Regions from separate parts of the Cupriavidus sp. GW822-FHT02D05 genome, predicted to be linked through region 2. Evidence: predicted binding sites of a transcription regulator. Region 2 holds the regulator's gene; each other region holds the start of a gene.
What was found. Region 2 encodes FliA, which starts transcription of late flagellar genes. Its sites were predicted from a motif close to CTAAAGTTTNNNNNNNNNNNGCCGNTA; they were not measured.
Positions count from the first base shown of each region.

Region 1 (6,406 bases), on a different contig from region 2:
GGCCCATCCCGCCTGAAGGCGCGGCGATGGGCCGCTCAGCCGGCGCGATTGACCGAACTCCGGCGCAAAGCTACGATGGGCGCGGCGGAACCATCATCCCGCACCCTTGCGCCAAGCCCCAGACCAGCTCATGGTGATACCTCACGCGGCGGCCAGCGCCACCGCCACGCCGCCTACCGCCCCCTTGCGGATGGCGCGCATCCTGTTGCCCCAATCCCTGCTCACCGCAAAGCCACTGCTAGCGCTTGTGCTCTGGCTGCTGCTCACCTTGCCCGGTTCATCACCGCTTGCCGCCGGGCAGCTGCAAATCCTTGGCGAGGCCGCCATGATCACCGGCGACGGCACGCCGGCCACCGTCAGCCTGCCTTACTACTGGGACCGGTCCCGTCCCGGCCAGACGGGCGGCGCGCGATTTCTCCTGCGCTTCCCGGATTTGCCAGGCCGCCAGGGCATGGCCGCGCTGTACATCGAGCGGGCCGCCAATAGCTATGAGGTGCGGCTCAACGGCAGCCGCCTTGCCCACGCTGGCAGCCTGTCGGCCCCGGCGTCCTATGCCGGCCAGCAGCCATTGCTGATCCCGGTGCCGGCTGACCTGCTGCGCCCGGAGAACGAGCTGCTTGTCACGATCGCTGCCAGCGCCAGCTCGCGCGGCGGCCTGTCACGCGTGGAGTTTGGTGCGCCGGCACTGGTGGAGGCGCACTACCAGCGGGCGCTCTGGTTCAAGGTCATCGGCCCGATAGTCATCGCAGCGGCCAGCGTGCTGCTGGCGTGCCTGGCGGCGCTGGTGTGGTGGCGGCAGCGGGACCCCCTGTTCGGGTTATATGCCATCGCGGAGCTTGGCTGGTCTTTCGGACTGGCCGAGTACTTCGTTTCCGACGACGCCGGCGCGCCCGATGCATGGCTCGCGCTGGTGCTGGCCGGGCGGGCGGTCTTCATGTACGCGACCGCCAGGTTCGCCATCGTTGTGACCGGCCTGGAGGCGCGCTGGCTGCGCCGCGGGCTGCTGCTCTACCTGAGCATCAAGCTTCCGCTGATCGCGCTGATGGTGACGGCACACAGCACCCGCGCCATGGTGCTGGCCAATGTGGTCGTCAATGTTGCGATGGCGCTGTCGATCGTGGCCGTGCTGGTCCGCGCCGCCGTGACGCGTCCGGAGCGTGAGCGCACGGCGATTGCCGCCGCCCTTGGCCTCACCCTGCTCATCTCGGTGCTGGATTTGATCCATGTCTGGTGGATCGGGGATGCCTACTGGGACTCCTCCGTCACCCGCTACGTGTCGCTGATTTTCAGCCTGACCATGGGATGGCTGCTGGTCGACCGCTACACGCGCGCCACACGCATGCTGGCTGCCCTGAACCAGAAGCTGGACAGCGCGATCTCCCGCAAGGAGCAGGAACTGCATGCGATGTACCGCCACTCCCGCGAGATGGAGCGCGAGCAGGCCACCCTGCAGGAGCGCGGCAGGATCATGCGCGATATCCATGACGGGCTCGGCAGCCAGCTGGTGGGCATGCTCTCCATGCTGCGCTCCGGCAGCCCTTCCACGCACACGTTGCAGCAACAGCTGCAGCATGCGCTGGATGCCCTGAAACTATCCGTCGATGCGTTGCAGGACACCGGCGGCGACCTGGCCACCGTACTCGGCAACCTGCGCTACCGGCTTGGCCCGCGGCTGGAGGCGGCGGGATTGCGGGTGGACTGGCAGGTGGCGCGCCTGCCGGCGCTGCACGACCTGACGCCGCAGCGGGTGCGTGAGCTGCACTACCTGTTGCTGGAGGTGTTTTCCAATGCCATGCAGCATGCCGGCGGCAGCGCTATCCGGGTCTCGGCGCACCATGATGCCGCCCAGCAAGCCCTGGTCATCGAGATCCACGACAACGGCCGCGGCTTTACGCCCGAGGCTGCCGCGCACGGACGGGGATTGGGCAATATGCGCCGGCGTGCCGAGGCCATCGGGGCGGCGCTGGACCTGCGCTCTTCGGCGCAAGGGACGACCGTGCGGCTGACGTTCGCACTGGCGCCGCAGCCACCCGGCTCCGCCGTTTAGCCCCCCGCACCCGTTTGATGTCAACCCGGGCGCGGGTAGCTCCGTTATCGGATTGCCGGAATCAGACCTTGATGTCGATGCTCTGGCCAAGGTGAGGGGGATTGCTGGCCGGGACGCTGACTTGCGGCATCGAGCCCAGCAGGGTTGCCACGCTCTGCGCCTGCAGGTCCAGCGACTTGCGCAGCATCATGGTGGGCACGGGATCGCCGCCCGAGTTGCTAGCCGCACTGACGAGGGAAATATCCATTGAACGGTTTTCCAGGTTGAGGTTGAGGTTGAGATTGAAGCTACGTTCGAAGCTACGGTTGAAGCTACGATTGGCATTGAAGCCAGCGGGAAGGCGCACCTCCCAGCATCCATGTTGTCGGCCATCAACCGGGAATCTTTAGCGCGGCGGCCGCAATAGCGGGCCGCCCGCTTGGCATCCGGAACGTTTATCATAAGCAGCCCGGCCGCTTTGGCCGGGAAAGACCAGACAGCCAGCACCGTCAGGATGGCGGCTGAATCCGGCGAAACCAGTCACCAGAATGAACATCATGGGTCGGGCGCAGAACATTGCGGGAAGCTTCGCTATTTCGTGTTTGGCTTTTGGCATCTCGACGGATTGCCTGGCGCTGGATTCGGCCGAACTCTATGAGCGGGAATCGCCCAGCATCTGGGTGGTATCCGTCTTTGACGCGCAAGGCACGCGGTTCGGCCTGGGCAGCTCGGTGGTGATCGGGCCGGAGGAGCTGGTCACCAACTGCCACGTGCTCAAGAGCGGCAAGTCCATCAGCATCCGGCGCGAGAAGGTCACGTATGGCGCCAACCTGGTGCACGCCGATGTCGAGCGCGACCTCTGCATCCTGCGCGCCAAGGGCCTCACCGCCCCGGCGGTAAAGATCGCGCCGCTGGCCGCGCTCAAGGTGGGGCAGAAGGTCTACGCCATCGGCGCGCCGCGCGGCTACGAGCTGACGCTGAGCGATGGCCTGCTCTCCTCGCTGAACAAGGACGAGCGCGACCGCATCGTCCGCCTGCAGACCACCGCCCCGATCTCCCCAGGCTCCAGCGGTGGCGGCCTGTTCAACACGGACGGGCAACTCGTCGGCATTACCTACCTGATGCGGACCGACGCGCAGAACATCAATTTTGCCATTCCCGCGCAATGGATCAGCGAGGTGCCGGCACGGTCCGCGCTGGCGCTGCAGAAATTCCGTAGCGAGACGGCATCCACCGCCCCGCCTGCCATGGCGCTCCCGCCTGGCCAGCCTGGGCAGCCTGGCCAGGGCGCCACGGCCTACGCCCCGGCCCGGCCTGCGGCCGGCCCGCAGGGCAGGCAACTGACCGGGGTCGAGCTGGCCAGCCATTTCACGCATCTTGGCAGGATCAATGCCATCGCGCCTTCCGGCATTACGCTCTGGATGCAGGTCAGGGAAAGCGGCAGCCTGGATGTGACCAATTCCGTCAGCCGCGGCTATTCGTCCGGGCGCTACCGCATCGAGCCGGAAGCCAACCAAGTCTGCCTGGAGATGGCCAACCCGAGTTTCAGCGCGATGCAAACGTGCTATCGGCTGACCGAGGCCGACGGACGCTATGTCATGCGATCCGCCACCAGTCCCTATTACTTTTCATACACGAAGTAGCAAGCGGGCGCCGGCCGCAGCCGCTCGCCTCGCCATTTCTCTCAGGGCACAAGACATGGGAAACCGATATCGAAATAGCGCCCCCGCCGCGCTGGCCGTGGCGTCTATGCTGCTGGGCGGCTGCGCGCCGACCACCGTCGGCGTGACCAGCCGCGCCAGCGACTACACCGGCAAGCCCACCCGCATGTATGTGCTGGGCACTACCGGCATGGGTTGGAACAGCGACTTCTCCGCGGCGTTCGCGGCCAAGTTCCGCGAGGTCACCCGGCAGTGCGGCGTGGAATCGGCGTACGACGAGATCTCGGGGCTGGAGCTGGACTCGACCGCGCTGACCGGCAGGATGCGTACGTTCGCCGCCGATACGGTGCTGACCATCGCCAACGGCGGGGGCGTGGTCAACGCGTCCGGCGGCCGCCTGTCAATCAACTATGGCACGACGCTGACGGATGTCAGGCAGAACCGCGCGGTGTGGAAAGGCAAATACACGTTCAGCCGCGGCGGCACCCTCATCCCGATCGAGGAGCGCGCTGCAGTCCTGGCGATCGACATCACCAACAGCCTGAAGAAAGATGGCTTCCTCACCGGCTGCGCGCAGATCGCGCTGGGCCAGAATGGCCGGCTCGACCCGGCTGCCGTGCCGCATGCCGCCGGTGGCAGCACGAATACGATCAGCCAGGCCCGCCCGGCGCCACCCGTCTCCGCGCCTCCTGTCTCCGCACCTGCGGCCCCCGCTACCGCGGCAACCCTGCGGGACCTGCAAGACCTGCTGCCACCGAAGTGACAAGCGCGGGCCGCAACGGGATCAAGCGCCCAGCCCGGCCTCGTCCAGATCCGCGAACAGGATCGTCCCCGTTTCCGATTCGGTCACAAACACCTTGCGCGGCTGCCCCGGCTCAACGGCGGGCTGAAACGCCAGGTTGGTGGTGGTTGCGCCCGCCGGGCTGGCGAGGATCGCCTCGGGCTCGCCGCGCTTGCTCAGCACCCACACGCAGCCCAGGCTGGCATGCGCCACAAACAGCCGGTCACGGCTGTCGATGGCCATGCCGTCGGGGCCGCTGGTGCCGTAGAAGCTAAAGAACTGCCCTACCTTCGACACGCTGCCGTCGGCCTGCAACGGCACGCGCCACACGCAATTGCCGCGCGTGGCCGCAACGAACAGCACCTTCTCGTCGCAGGACAGCGCCAGGCCGTTGGGGCTGGGCACATTGCCCAGCAGCAGGTCCAGCTGCCCGCCGGCACGCAGGCGGTAGACGCGGCCCGTGGGATCGTGCAGGCCGGTCTGGCCCTGGTCGGTGAAATACAAGTCGCCATTACGGGAGATCACGAGGTCGTTCACGCCCTTGAACTGCTCCGCGTTGCGCCGTCCCAGCAAGGTGGTCACCTCGCCCGTGTCCACGTTGACGCGCAACAGGCCGTTGCGATAGTCCGCCACCACCAGTTCGCGCGCGTTCAGGAACTTCATGCCATTGGGCTCGCCCTTGTACTCGGCGACCAGCGACCATTCCCCGGCCGGCGAGATGCGCAGGATGCGCCCGAACGGAATGTCCGTCACGTACAGGTTGCCCGCGGGGTCGAATACCGGCCCCTCCAGGAAGCTGTCGATGCAGGCCCCGCCCTTGTTGGCATCAGCCCACTCGGAGCGCACGCCAGTCTTGCGCAAATGCGCGGGCATTGCCGTGAAGACCTGGAGGGATATCTCCCGGGGCATCGTTCTGAAGTACATGATCGTTCCTTGTTGTCCTGGCGCCGCGCAATGGCGGCGCTTGCCCATTTACTCGGCCTTCACATCGGCGGATTTTGCCACCTGGCTCCACAGCGCGGTGTCGTCCTTGATGCGCCTGGCGAATTCCGTAGGCGCAATGCCGCCCGGCTGGGCGCCCATGCTGGCCAGGCGCTCCTTCACCTCCGGGCTGTTCACGCTCTTGTGCACCTCCGCCTGCAGCTTGGCGACCAGCGCAGGGGGCGTGCCTTTGGGCGCCGCCAGGCCAAACCAGTTGATGACCTTGTAGTCCTTGAGGCCAGCTTCGGCAAAGGTCGGCACGTCCGGCAGCGCGGGCACGCGCGCGGCGCCCGTGACCGCCAGCGCGCGGGCCTTGCCGCCCTTGATCTGCGGCACCGCGGTTGGCGTGGCGGTGATCAGGATATCCACGTTGTTGCCGATCAGCCCCATCAGCGCATCGCCCGCGCCCTTGTACGGGATATGCGTGATCGATATCCTGGCGTCCTTCTTGAAGACCTCGGCGGACAAGTGGGTGGAGCTGCCGGCGCCGCCCGAGCCGAAGTTCAGCTTGCCCGGGTTTTGCCTGGCGAAGTCGATCAGTTCCTGCAGCGTCTTGAACTTCGAGCTCGCGGGCACGATCAGGATCACCGGCGTCTGCGCAATCGTGGTCACCGGCACCAGGTCGTTGTTGTAGTCCCAGGGCAGCGCCTTGAACAGCGACGGCAGCATGGTGTACGTGGTGTCGTTGGCCAGCAGCGTGTAGCCATCGGGCGCGGAACGTGCCACCTGCAGCGTGCCGATGGTGCCGCTGGCGCCGGGCTTGTTCTCCACGAAGAACGACTTGCCAGTGCTTTCGGTCAGCTTCTGCGCCACCTGACGGGCCACGAAATCGGTGGTGCCACCGGCGGTGTATGGCACAACGATGCGCACCGGCTTGTCGGGCCAGGTGCCGCCGTGGGCATAGGTAGTGGCCACGCTAAGGGTTGCCAGGGCAAGGCTGGCGCAAAGGCGGTGGTA
Region 1 is NZ_JBXAOE010000039.1:28,204-34,609, reverse strand. It holds gene AC1RQK_RS35440 (sensor histidine kinase) at 131-2,047, shown strand; gene AC1RQK_RS35435 (YjfB family protein) at 2,109-2,294, opposite strand; gene AC1RQK_RS35430 (S1C family serine protease) at 2,629-3,669, shown strand; gene AC1RQK_RS35425 (hypothetical protein) at 3,725-4,450, shown strand; gene AC1RQK_RS35420 (SMP-30/gluconolactonase/LRE family protein) at 4,472-5,392, opposite strand; gene AC1RQK_RS35415 (Bug family tripartite tricarboxylate transporter substrate binding protein) at 5,441-6,406, opposite strand, start outside.
Region 1: AC1RQK_RS35435 (YjfB family protein) is a predicted target of FliA. The motif match lies at 2,410-2,436, and genes of this name have one in related genera.

Region 2 (6,406 bases):
CGGCCGGGGTGCTGGCGAACGGCGTGGTCGGTACGGTGCTGCCGGAGTTCAGGTTGAAGGAGATGCCGAGGGTGGTGGTCGCCTTGGCGGCCATCGTGGTGTTCGGCACCACCAGCGGCTGCGGCTGCACAGCGCCGCCGCCCACCGTGCCAGCCGGGTAGCCAGTCAGTTTCAGGCCTTGCGCGTTGGTGATGCTACCGTCCTGCTGGCGCTGGAACTGGCCGTTGCGCGAGTAGAAGACCGAGCCCGAGGAATCGGTCAGGCGGAAGAAACCATTGCCATTGGTGATGGCCACATCGAGCGCATTGCCGCTCGACTCGATATTGCCCTGGTTGAACGACTGCACCACCGAATTCACGGTCGTGCCCAAGCCAATCTTGGTGCCGGCGTACACGTCGGCGAACTGCGCGGTCGATTGCTTGTAGCCGACCGTGTTGGCGTTGGCGATGTTGTTGCCGATGACGTCCAGATTCGATGCGGCGGCATTGATGCCGCTTACCCCTTGACCGAAACCCATGATTTTCTCCTAGTTACCTGACATCCTGCCGGCGCGTCTCGCGCGTGGCCACGTGATTAAAGAATGCGGCGAACACCGTCGACCGGCGCGGTGCGGCCGCCGCCGATGTCGACCAGCACGCCCGTGGAGTCGCCACTGATGCTGTTGACCTTGCCGTAGACCAGCGCGACCGGCGCGACATCCTTGCCGTTGGCGGTAGCGGTGACCTTGAAGCTGTAGTCGCCATCGGCAACGGCGACGCCTGCATCGTTCTTGCCGTCCCAGGCGATGTCGTGCACGCCGGCGGTCTGGCCGTTCATGTTGATGTTGCGCACCACGTTGCCGTTCGCGTCGACCACCTGGACCGTGACCGCATCGGCGGTGGACGGCAGGTCCACACCGATCTGGCCCGGCACGCCGCTGGCCACCGTGGTGGCATTGCCCGGCACCATCACGGTGTGGCCAATCAGCGCTGCCGAATCCATCGCGCGGCTCGCGCTGACTTGCGACAGCAGCGAGTTCAGCGTGGTGTTCAAGGTCTGCATGCCGCTCACCTGGCTGATCTGCGCGAGCTGCGAGGTCAGCTGCGAGTTGTCCATCGGGTTGAGCGGATCCTGGTTGTTCATCTGCGTGACCAGCATCGTCAGGAAGTTGTTCTGCAGGTCGGCGGCGGATGCGCTGCCGCTTTGCAGGGTATTGGCGATGCCGGCGGCGCTGGTGCTGCTGCCTGTGGAGGAGGTCGTGGTCATTGCGTATCCCGGTTTTACTGACCGATGGTCAGTGTCTTGAGCATCATGTTCTTGGCGGTGTTGAGGACTTCCACGTTGGCCTGGTAGGAACGCGAGGCCGAGATCATGTTGACCATCTCCTCCACCGGGTTAACGTTTGGCATCGTGACGTAGCCGTCGGCATTGGCCAGCGGATGCGTGGGGTTGTGCACCATGCGCGGGGGCGACGGATCTTCCATCACACCCTCCACCTGCACGCCGCCCACGTCGTTCTGGCCTGGTGTGGCGGCAAGGCCGAACACCACTTGCTTGGCGCGGTAGGGCTGGCCGTTGGGGCCGACCGCACTGTCGGCATTGGCCAGGTTGGACGCGGTCACGTTCATGCGCTGCGACTGCGCAGCCATGGCCGAGCCGGCGACTTCGAAGATGTTCATTGCGGGCATGGCGTGCTCACTGCTGGATGGCCGACAGCATGGTCTTGATCTTGGCGCTCATCACGGTCAGCCCGGACTCGAAGTGCACCGCGTTGTCGGCAAAGGCGACGCGCTCGGTGTCCATCTCGACGGTATTGCCATCGATGCTCGACTGCATCGGGATGCGGTAGTCGAGTTGCATCTTGTCGGCGAACGCAGACGTCACGCCCGGCAAGTGGCGCACCGAGGTGGTGGACAGCGACACGCCTTCGGCTTGCTTTCCGCGCTCGACGCTTTGCGCCAGCGTGCTGGAGAAATCGAAGTCGCGCGCCTTGTAGCCAGGTGTGTCGGCATGGGCGATATTGGAGGCAATCACCGATTGCCGCTGGGTCCGCAAGCTCAGCGCTTCTTGTTGGAAGCGCAACGCCGCATCGAGTCTGTCAATCATGTCTGTGTCTCGCTGGAGGGGGAGAGCAACGAAGGTCGACCTTCTTCAGGTGTGCCATCTTAGGGGCGGCCCCGTCATGCCAATCGCACGAATAGGGCAAAGAAAACCGCGCATTTCGACTCGAGCAAGAACGCGGGGCTGCCTACAATAGGACCCGTTGACACGCACGCAGCACCCGCTTTCGCGGTGCGGCCCGCGTCGTTTCCTTGCCTGGATGTACACATGACCCCTCGTTTCCGGGCCGCCGCGGCGCGCGCCCTGCTCTGCGTGCTGGCCGCCGGCGGCACGCTGCCCGGCAGCGCCGGCGCGGCGCCGCCCTCGCCGTTTCCCGAAGACCCGGTGCGCGCCGCGGTCGAACAATTCCTTGAGCGCCAGACTGCCGGCCTGCCCGGCAAGGCCACCATCCAGGTGGTGCCGCCCTCGGGCGGGCGCGCGCCGGATTGCCCGCTGCCCGAGCCGTTCCTGCCGCCGGGCGCGTCCCCCTGGGGCCGGGTCTCGGTCGGCGTGCGCTGCGCCGGCGAACGTCCCTGGACCCGCTACGTGCAAGCGCGCGTGTCGGTGGTGGCCGACTACTATGTGGCCGGGCGCAACCTGATGCCCGGCGAGGCCATCGATGCAGCCGACTTGGAAGTCCGCCAAGGCGACCTGGCGTCGCTGCCGCGCGCGGTGGTGACGGATCCCGCACAGGTGACCGGCGCGGTGGCGGCCAACCGCATCGCCGCGGGTTCGCCGATGCGGATGGATCTACTGAAGAAGGCCATTGCCGTACGCCAGGGCCAGAACGTGACGGTGCTGGTGGAAGGCGAGTCGTTCCAGCTCAGCAGCGAGGGCAAGGTCATGGCCGAGGCCGCGGTGGGCAACAACGTCCAGGTGCGGCTCAAGAGCGGTCAGGTGGTCAATGCGCTGGTGCGCAACGGCGACACGGTGGTGCTACAGCAATAGGGAATCGGGACGGCGACACCTGGAGTTGCGCATGCGTCTCATGGGCCGGCTCATGAGACAATAACGCACGCTCCGCGGCCGGAAAAACGGCGCCGCGGCGTCGCAATTCGACCTAAAGTTTCGCCCTAAGCATCCGATAAGCCAAAGGTACCCAGCAAGGAATCATCGTGAAGATCAATCAGACCACCTCGTCGAGGCCGAGCGACGCCATCGACGGCGCCGTGCGCAGCGTGGCCGGCGCCCCCGGATCGACGGCCGCCCCGGAGACGTCCAGCGTGCGCGTCAGCAGCCCCCTGTCGGCCCAGGTGCGCGAGATCGGCGCGCGCATGGTGGAAGACCATGACGACGATATCGACACCGCCAAGGTCGAAGAGATCCGCCAGGCGATCTCCGAAGGCCGCATCAAGATCGACCCAAGCAAGATCGCCGACGGGCTGCTCGCGTCCCTGCGCGAACTCAGCGGCGGCGCCTGACACCGCGGCTTGCTACGGGCCGCATCGCCAACCCCACCCTAAGATAGGCAAGCCATGAGCCAGTCCCTGATCCAGAACCTGCACCGCGAAACCGAGCTCGCGCAGGAGTTCGCCACCGTACTAGGCGAAGAAAGAAGCCTGATCAAGGCCGGCGATTACCAGGCCCTTGCCGGGCTGCTGGAACGCAAGGTCGAACTGGCCGGATTGCTGGGCGCCCTGACGCGCACGCGCGAGGCGCAGATGGGTGCCATGGGAATTCGCACCGGCGCGGGCGGCCAGCTGTTCGGGCGCCAGATCGATTCGTCGGTGGAGGCCGCATGGCGGAGGCTGGTGTTTGCGGCACGCACGGCAAGCCACGCCAATGCGCTGAATGCCGCGGTTGTGGATGCGCATCTCGAGTTCACCGAGGAAGCGATCCTGGCGTTGCGGCAACGGGGTGACAACACGACGCTCTATGGGCGCGACGGGCGCACGCAGAACGGGCCGCAAGGGGTCAGTCTGGCGACTGGTTGAATTGGGTATTGGTTGAGCTGGGTGGTTTGTGGCATCTCGTTCTTGCGAGTGCCCGCCCTCTCCCCCGGCCCCTCTCCCACAAGTGGGAGAGGGGAGCAAACCGGCGGGAACAGAAGACGATTCGATGTAGCCGTGATTGCCGCCCCGCAGCGGTAGTGGGACTGCAGTTGCGGTTAAGCAGTTGCGGTTAGGCTACCCTGCCCCCTCACCGAAACCCAACCGTCACCTCGTTAGCCTGCCCGATCAAAACCGGCGTCAACGCGCCCTTCCCCGGCACCTGAAAGGCAAACACAAAGCCCTTGGCAGCGTCATCCCCGCTAAACGCCTCGGTCAGCCCCTCAGCCCCCGAAAGCAATACACACCGTTGCGCATTGCATAGGTAAGCCTGCAGTGCATTCGGCGGCGTACGCGAGAAGCTATAGCGCCACCGCACCGTCGTGATTGCGCCCTGCGCCTGCGGCAAATAGCCGGTCGGTGAAATCGGGACGGAAACGGTGCGCAAGCCTTTGCTGTACAGCGCAGGCCCGTTCACCGAAGCCGACCAGCTATGCAGCGCCTGCCCGCCAGGCGCGGCCAGTGCCGGGCAGCACGCCACGGCTAGCGCCAACGCAGCGAAGTGCTTGGGCCCGTTGCTCACAGCAGCCCGCGCAACTGCGAACGCAGCCGTGTAATCGCCTGGCTGCGGATCTGGCACACGCGCGACTCGGTGACTTCCAGCACCGCGCCGATTTCCCGCAGGTTCAGCTCCTGGTCATAGCACAGCGACAGCACCAGCTTCTCCCGCTCGGGCAGGCGCTCGATGGCGCGGATCAGCGCTTCGCGCATGCCACTCTCCATCAGCACCGTGAGGGGGTTGCCGTCATCGCTCACGCTCAGGTGCCGGTCCAGGAAGTCCTCTTCGCCGGAGCGCTCGAAGTCTTCATAGTGCAGCAACTGGCAGCCATAGACCTCGTTGAGCAGCGTCTGGTATTCGTCGAGCGGCAGCTCCAGTTCCTGCGCCACTTCGGAGTCGAGCGGCGCACGGCCCAGCGTTTGCTCCAGGCCACGCACGGTGCGCTCGATCCGCCGCGTGAACTGGCGCAGGCTGCGCGACTGCCAGTCGTTGGCGCGCACCTCGTCGAGCATGGCGCCGCGAATGCGCTGGCTGGCGTAGGTCTCGAAACGCGCACCGTGGGTGTCTTCATAGCGCTTGGCGGCGTCGAGCAGGCCGATCATGCCGGCCTGGATCAAGTCATCGAGCTGCACGCTGGCAGGCAGCTTGGCCGCCAGTTGCAAGGCGATGCGACGCACCAGCGACGCATGCGCCGTCACGGTATCAGTCTGTTCGAGCTTTCCCTGAATCGTATACATGGTGGAATTCTCGTGAGTCCTAGCTTGCAGGTCCCGGCCCTTAAGCCAGGGCCGTGGCCGTCGGCGCCATCGGTGCCGACAGGGTTGAACGGGGATCGGTGGACATTGGCCAGCTGGCAATGCCCGTGGCAATTCGGCGTAATGCGGCGGTGGCGGGCGCGGCCGGGAAGGCCTCGACCACGCAACGGCCCAATGCGGTACTGCGCTCAACCAGCGGATCGTGCGGCAGGCTGCCCGCGGGGCTGGCCTCGACGCCAAGGTACTGGCTGGCGGTACGGGCCAGGTTGCCCAGCACCGCACTGGCGGCGGCGTCCCCGGCGGCGGCATTGATCACCAGGTGGAAACGCCGGCAGGCGTACAGGTGATTGAGCTGCTTGATGCAGGCGTATGCGGCTTTGATCGAGGCCGGCTCCGCGCGCAGCACCACGATGAGGTTGTGCGCCGCGCCTGCCATTTGCGACAAGCCGCCATCCGCATCGCTGCGGGCGTCGCTGAGCACGGTGCGAAACGACTTGAGCAGCTGCAGGTCGCCATTGGCCTGGGGGCTGCCCGGCAGCACGGCGATGGTGCCGGCGGGACGCTTGCCGAGCGCAGCGTCGAGCGTCACCGCGCCACCCAGCACCGCGGCCAGGGTGCCTTCCGGCATGGCGCCGGCAAGCCGGGTGGCGCGGGCGCCGAAGCGGTCCTCATCGACGAGCAGTACACGTTCGCCTTGCAGGGCAAGAGCGTTGGCCAACCCCAGTGCCACCGTGGTGGCGCCGGCACCGGCATCGCTTGCGACCACGGCAATGCGGCGCGTGGCGCGTGGCGCCAGCATGCGCCGCAGGCTTTCCGCCTGGTCGGATGCGAGTGAATTCACGGCTTATTCTCCCTGCGCCAGTGTCTCGAACACGCGGCTTCCGCTCATGCGCGCCTCGAGCTGGCCCCCGGCGCCGCCCAGTTGGAACGTCTCCGGCGGCGCTTCCTGAACGGCGGACTGCGTGGCGCGGCCGCTGCGGGCGGGATAGTTTTCCAGCACGTCGAGCAAGGCCAGCAAACGGCCG
Region 2 is NZ_JBXAOE010000010.1:96,371-102,776, reverse strand. It holds gene flgE (flagellar hook protein FlgE) at 1-517, opposite strand, end outside; gene AC1RQK_RS15195 (flagellar hook assembly protein FlgD) at 574-1,245, opposite strand; gene flgC (flagellar basal body rod protein FlgC) at 1,260-1,667, opposite strand; gene flgB (flagellar basal body rod protein FlgB) at 1,675-2,085, opposite strand; gene flgA (flagellar basal body P-ring formation chaperone FlgA) at 2,308-3,027, shown strand; gene flgM (flagellar biosynthesis anti-sigma factor FlgM) at 3,195-3,500, shown strand; gene AC1RQK_RS15170 (flagella synthesis protein FlgN) at 3,555-4,013, shown strand; gene AC1RQK_RS15165 (flagellar protein FlhE) at 4,219-4,650, opposite strand; gene AC1RQK_RS15160 (RNA polymerase sigma factor FliA) at 4,647-5,363, opposite strand; gene AC1RQK_RS15155 (MinD/ParA family ATP-binding protein) at 5,404-6,222, opposite strand; gene flhF (flagellar biosynthesis GTPase FlhF) at 6,226-6,406, opposite strand, start outside.

Region 3 (6,406 bases), on a different contig from region 2:
CCGTGTGCGCCGCAGGGCGCCGCCCCGCGGCTGCCGGCGCCACGCGCGCTGCGGCTACCGTCCGCGCAGGCGCAGCCGGTGCCGGCGCCCGTGCAACATGCGTTTGCGCCGGTGTCACCTGGAACCTGGATACATCATCGACCAGCCCGGCTGCCTGCTGCTGCAGGCTCTCGGCGGCGGCGGCGGCTTGCTCCACCAGCGCGGCGTTCTGCTGCGTCACGCTTTCCATCTGATTGATGGCACGGTTGACCTGCTCGATGCCGGAGGACTGCTCCTCGCTGGCCGCGGCGATCTCGCCCATGATGTCGGTCACGCGCTTCACCGCCCCGACGATATCGTCCATGGTGCGGCCGGCGTCCTCGACCTGCTTGGCGCCATGGGCCACCTGCCCCACCGAGCCATTGATCAGCTGGCCGATCTCCTTGGCCGCCGACGACGACCGCTGGGCCAGGCTGCGCACCTCTGCGGCCACCACGCCAAAGCCACGTCCTTGCTCACCGGCGCGGGCGGCTTCCACCGCCGCGTTGAGCGCCAGGATATTGGTCTGGAAGGCAATCCCTTCGATCACGCCGACGATTTCGGCGACCTTGGCCGACGATTGCGAAATATGCTGCATGGTCTCGACCACGCCGCGCACTGCGTGCCCGCCCGCCGTCGCCACGCCGGAAGCGCTGACCGCCAGTTCGTTGGCATGGCGTGCATTGGCCGCGTTCTGCTTGACCGTCGAGGTGAGCTGCTCCATGGATGCCGCGGTCTGCTCCAGGGATGCCGCCTGCTCTTCCGTGCGCTGGGACAGGTCGGTATTGCCCCTGGCGATTTCCCGGGTCGCGCCATCGATCGACCGCGTCGCGCCCTGGATGCCGTGCACCAGTGTCGCCAACTGCCCGAAAGCGCGCTCCAGCGCCCCCAGCATGCGGCCCATCTCGTCATCGCTGCTGGCTTGGATGACATAAGTCAGGTTGCCATGTGCGAGCGCTTGTGCCGCATCCAGCGCTTGCCGCGCCGGGCGCGTGATCGAGCGCGTGATGCCGATGCCGAGGACGGCGGCCAGCGCGACCGCGGCGGCAGCCAGGCCCAGCAGCAGGTTGCGCGCCATCTCATAGCGGGCATTGGCCTCCTGCACGGCAGCGGCGGCCACCTTGCGCCCCCCGTCGGACAATTCGCTCAGCTTGTCGAAGTAAGGTGCCTGCGCCGCCGGCAGGGTCGCGACCAGCGCGCTGCGAGCGCTGTCGAACTCGCCGCCCTGCAACTGGCGCAACACCGTGTCGAGCTGGGTGTCGTAAGCATTGCGTGCCTCGATCAGGGCACGATAGGTTTCCTGGATCTCAGGCCTGGCGGACCTGGAAAGCCACTTCCCAAGTTCATCCAGCGTGCCACGCATGTCCTGGCGCAGCGCGCCGATGCGCTCGGCGTTGCGCCGCACGGCAACCGGATCCTCATTCAGGGTGGCATCGCGCACCAGGATGCCGGTGCGCAGCGCATCTTGCTTGACACGCTCGATCTCCAGCACCTTGAACAGGCGCCCTTCCACTGTCAGGCGCATCGATTCGTTCATGGTGCGCAGGGACATCATGCCCAGCACGGCCACGGCAACCAGCAGCAGCGCCACGAGCGAAAACGCTACCGTCAGGCGCACCCCAATGCCAAAGTTTCGCAACCAACGCATCTTCCCGGCTCCTTTAACTCTTATCGCGCGCGCTTCATCCTCGCCCCGGACAGATTTCCGGAGCGACGCCGCATCGCGGGCTTAACGGCAGGGACGGGAGCAAGCTTGAGGGCTAAACAGCGACTTCCACAAAGAAGCGGAAAAATGCGGAATTGAAAGGGAATATAAGGGGGAAAAGCCCGGCAATTCGAACGATTGGCCGGCTGCAACCTGTCGTCTAATGTCACCCATGCACTTCGAAGTGCCGCCACCGGCGCTTGTCGCCGAGGGCGCACAACAAGCAAAGTGGGCGCACAAAAAAAGAAGCCCACGCGCGGGGTGCTCGTAGGCTTTCCAGGACTGCTTTAGAGCCGAAAGGCCCTGAAGCGAATATAAACCTGCTTACATGAGGTGTAAATCCAATTTCTATCAGGGATAACTCTGATAGCAAAAGTGTCGAAAATGTCACTCAAGTGGCGAATACGCGGCATGGGATACATCGCAGCAGCAGGCCAGGGCCACCTTGTTGCCCGCAAACCCGTGCCAGATAGGGAATGCGGGCGCAGGTGGCGTTGGGACTTGCCACGCAAGCGCCTATCAATGCATAGATTTGCAGCGTGATGCAATAGTTTTATTAGAGGAAAACCTCTACACGAGACGCGCCCCCCAACCGTCAAGATTTGTAAGAAATTTTGTTACTCTCGCCCCTGAAGTATTCCCCTTCTCTTCTGGCGGCGTCGCCCGCCACAGCTTGTGGGGCAGCATCGGACCCACCGCCTGGACACAAACCAGGGCCGGTTCCGGCCCATGCCGCCTCGCCGTCCCGCGCCAGCACCGAGAGCGGATGTTTCATCCCCCGCCCAGCCCAGGCCGCGCCACAGCCGGCGCCCAGCCGTGCTGCCACACCCCATTTGCCCAGGCCCAGTTATTGGACCGTTGCCAGCCGCCAGAACCCGAGCGGGCTCTTCCGGAGAAGTTGTGAACAAGAAGGTAACCAGGATCGATCGCCCGAGCCGGAAACTGCAGCACCAGCAGCTCTCCACCCACAGCGCAAGTCGCAATCCTGTCGTCGTGCATTTATCGAACGGCATTCGGCTGCACGGCGTGATCATGGCGACAGACAACTATATGGTGTTGCTGGCCGAGTCTGCGCAGGACCCGCTTCCGCAGATCGTCTACAAGCATTCCATCGCCGTGATCACGCCGGCTCACGCCCCCGAGGCCACGGCCTGCGTGCCCGGGGCGGAGACCTCGCCGGAATTTGTCAGCTTATATACACCGCGTACCCGCAAGCGCCGCTAGGCGTTGCCGGGGTCACGCAGCTAGCCCGGCCGGGCTTGTTTCGCGCCAAATCCGTCACTCAGTTTCAAACCATCGCAAAGATCACTCTAAATCTTTTCCGGCACCAACCGATAACCCAAACAACGGTGGCACTTCTCGCCCAGCATTGCCTGGCAGCCAACGTTGCGGCAGCAGCCGGATTGCACAATCTACTGTAAAGAATAGGAGTCGTACCATGTCGATGACCATCAATACCAACACGTTGTCCCTGATGACGCAGAACAACCTGAACGCATCGCAATCGTCGCTGAACAGCGCGATCCAGCGTCTGTCGTCGGGCCTGCGTATCAACAGCGCCAAGGACGACGCCGCCGGCCAGGCGATCGCCAACCGCTTCACCGCCAACATCAACGGCCTGACGCAAGCACAGCGCAACTCCAACGACGGCATCTCGCTGGCGCAAACCACTGAAGGCGCGCTGAACGAAGTCAACAACAACCTGCAAGCTATCCGTACCCTGTCCGTCCAAGCCGCAACGGGCAGCAACTCGGCAAGCGACCTGCAATCGATCCAGGACGAAATCACGCAACGTCTGGCTGAAATCGACCGCACTTCGCAACAAACCGATTTCAACGGCGTCAAGGTCCTGTCGTCCACCGCCACCCCGCTGAGCGTGCAAGTCGGCGCCCAAGACGGCCAGACCATCTCGATCGGCCTGCAAGAAATCAGCTCGAAGACCCTGGGCATGACCGGCTTCACGGTGGCCAAGAACGCACTGAGCACCAGCGCCGCCGTCACCACGGTTGCAGCCGCCACCGGCTCCGCACCGGTTTCGGTCAACCTGACCTCGGCTGCCAACGCCCTGTCCGCCGTCGTCGGCTCGACCGTCAGCACCAGCTCCCTGACCCTGAACAACGTGCTGAACTCCGCCGGCAACGCCACCAGCAACTACGTGGTCAAGTACGGCAACGACAACTACGCTGCCTCGGTCGACGCCGCCACCGGCAACGTCACCCTGAACAAGGTGCAAGTGAAGATCGGCGATGCCGCCAACGGCAACACCGGCAACACCGTGGCTGGCCAGCTGGTCAAGGTCGGTGCCGACACCAGCGGCGCTGCAGTCGCTTTCATCACCCAAGGCGGCAACAACTACGCGCTGTCCGCTGGTACGCAGGCTGGTGCAGAGGCCAACGGCGGCTCGACCACCACGTCGGTCACGGACGCCACCCAAATCGAGCTGAGCACCGCCGGCACCACCACCGCAACGGCCCAGTTCACCGGCTCGGGCAGCACCAACCCGCTGGCCCTGATCGACAAGGCGCTGGCCACGGTCGACAAGCTGCGCAGCTCCCTGGGTGCCGTTCAGAACCGCTTCAACTCGGCCATCACCAACCTGGGCTCGGCGGTGACGAACCTGTCGGCTTCGCGCTCGCGCATTCAGGACGCTGACTACGCGACCGAAGTGTCGAACATGTCGCGCGCCCAGATCCTGCAACAAGCAGGTACGTCTGTGCTGGCCCAGGCCAACCAGTCGAACCAAGGCGTGCTGTCGCTGCTGCGTTAATTCTCGCAACAGACGGCTGCCTCCTAGCAGGACGGGTTCTACCCGGGCCCGTCCTGCCGGGAATGTTTTCAGAGCGGTCTCCGCTCTGAAAGCGTTTCCACCGAAGCCTTTTGTGCACAGACCCAACGCTGCGAGAACAGATCATGATCAGTTCGACCGAACCGCTACTGCCAATGCCGGCCGCACTCACCGTCGGGCCGGCATCGTCCGTTGGTACTACCGGAGCGACGAGAAGCCCTGCGGATCCGGGTTCGGGGGCAGCGGAATCGAAGCCGGCCGACGGCGCCCATGCGGCCGGCAGCGCCGGGCTGAACAGTGCGCTGAAGAGCCTCAACGAGGCCCTGGAGGCCACCCCGCTCGAGGTCCGCGTCAGCATCGACAAAGCCACGCACAGAATGGTCACGAGTGTCGTGGACAAGGCCTCCGGCGAGACGATTCGCCAGTTCCCCACAAAAGAAGTCCTGCGCATTGTCCGCGCCATTGATAAGTTGCAGGGCCTGCTGATTCACCAAACCGCCTGATCGGGCGCCTCTCCCCGTACACATAAACCACAGGTACGCATCATGAGTTCAACGAGTGCAACGAGTTCGACAAGCGGTTCAGCGATTTCGTCGCTTGGTGTCGGTTCCGGGCTGGATCTGAGCACATTGCTGACCAATCTGAAATCGGCGGAACAACTCAAGCTCACCCCGATCACCGATCAGCAAAGCGCGGTCAACACCCAGCTTTCAGCTTATGGCGTGCTGCAGGGAGCACTGGCCTCGTTCCAGTCGGCCGCCACCGCCCTGGGCACGGCCAGCCTCTACAACAGCACCACCACCTCGTCGAGCAACACCAGCGTGTTGAGCACCTCGGCCGATAATACTGCGGTGGCGGGCAGCTATGCCGTCAACGTCTCGCAGCTGGCCCAGTCGCAGACGCTGGTAGCGAACGGCATCACCGACAGCACCGGCATGCTGCTTGGCAGCGCCACCATCCAGATCCAGTTCGGCACCACCACCACCAGCGGCGGCACGACCACCTTCACACCCGGCAGCGCCGCGGCAGCGTCGATCAACATCAACGGCACCAACAATACGCTGAGCGGCATCCGCGATGCCATCAATGCCGCCAATGCCGGCGTTACCGCCAGCATCGTCAACGACGGCAGCAGCACGCCCTATCACCTGGTGCTGACCTCGAACACCACCGGCGCTGCTTCGAGCATGAGTGTTTCGGTCAGCAGCAACGGCAGCGGCGACCCCACCACCATCAGCAACCTGCTGACGTACAACCCGGGCGGCACGACGGCGATGACGCAGAACATCGCGGCACAGGACGCCAAGCTCAGCATCAACGGCCTGGCGATCACCAGTGCCAGCAATTCGGTCCAGGGCGCGGCCCAGGGCGTGACCCTTAACCTGGCCACCACCGGCACCAGCACGGTGAACGTGGCCAGCAACACCAGTGCCATGGCTACCGGTGTGCAGAGCTTCGTCACCGCGTACAACACCCTGCAGTCCACGGCGGCCCAGCTCTCCGCCTACGATCCGAGCTCCAAGACCGCCGGCGCACTGCTGGGCGACTCCACGCTGCGCGTGATCGAGAACCAGCTGCGCAACGTGATCAACACCCCGCAGACGGCCACCGGCACCACCGGCCTGACCAACCTGACGCAGATCGGCATCAGCTTCAACGCCGACGGCAGCATGTCGCTGGATTCGAGCAAGCTCAATACCGCACTCACCACCAACCGCACGGGCGTCGCGCAGTTGTTCAGCGGCACCGACGGCAAGTCGGGCTACGGCAACCAGCTGTCGAGCGCGGCGGCGGGCTTTGTCTCGCCCACGGGCGCGCTGACTACCGCCACCAACGGTGTCAACGCCACGCTCAAGTCGCTCGCGACCCAGTACACCGATGTGTCGGCCCAGATCGAT
Region 3 is NZ_JBXAOE010000051.1:13,558-19,963, reverse strand. It holds gene AC1RQK_RS38445 (methyl-accepting chemotaxis protein) at 1-1,666, opposite strand, end outside; gene AC1RQK_RS38440 (RNA chaperone Hfq) at 2,624-2,947, shown strand; gene AC1RQK_RS38435 (FliC/FljB family flagellin) at 3,162-4,490, shown strand; gene AC1RQK_RS38430 (flagellar protein FlaG) at 4,634-5,011, shown strand; gene fliD (flagellar filament capping protein FliD) at 5,054-6,406, shown strand, end outside.
Region 3: AC1RQK_RS38435 (FliC/FljB family flagellin) is a predicted target of FliA. The motif match lies at 3,034-3,060, and genes of this name have one in related genera.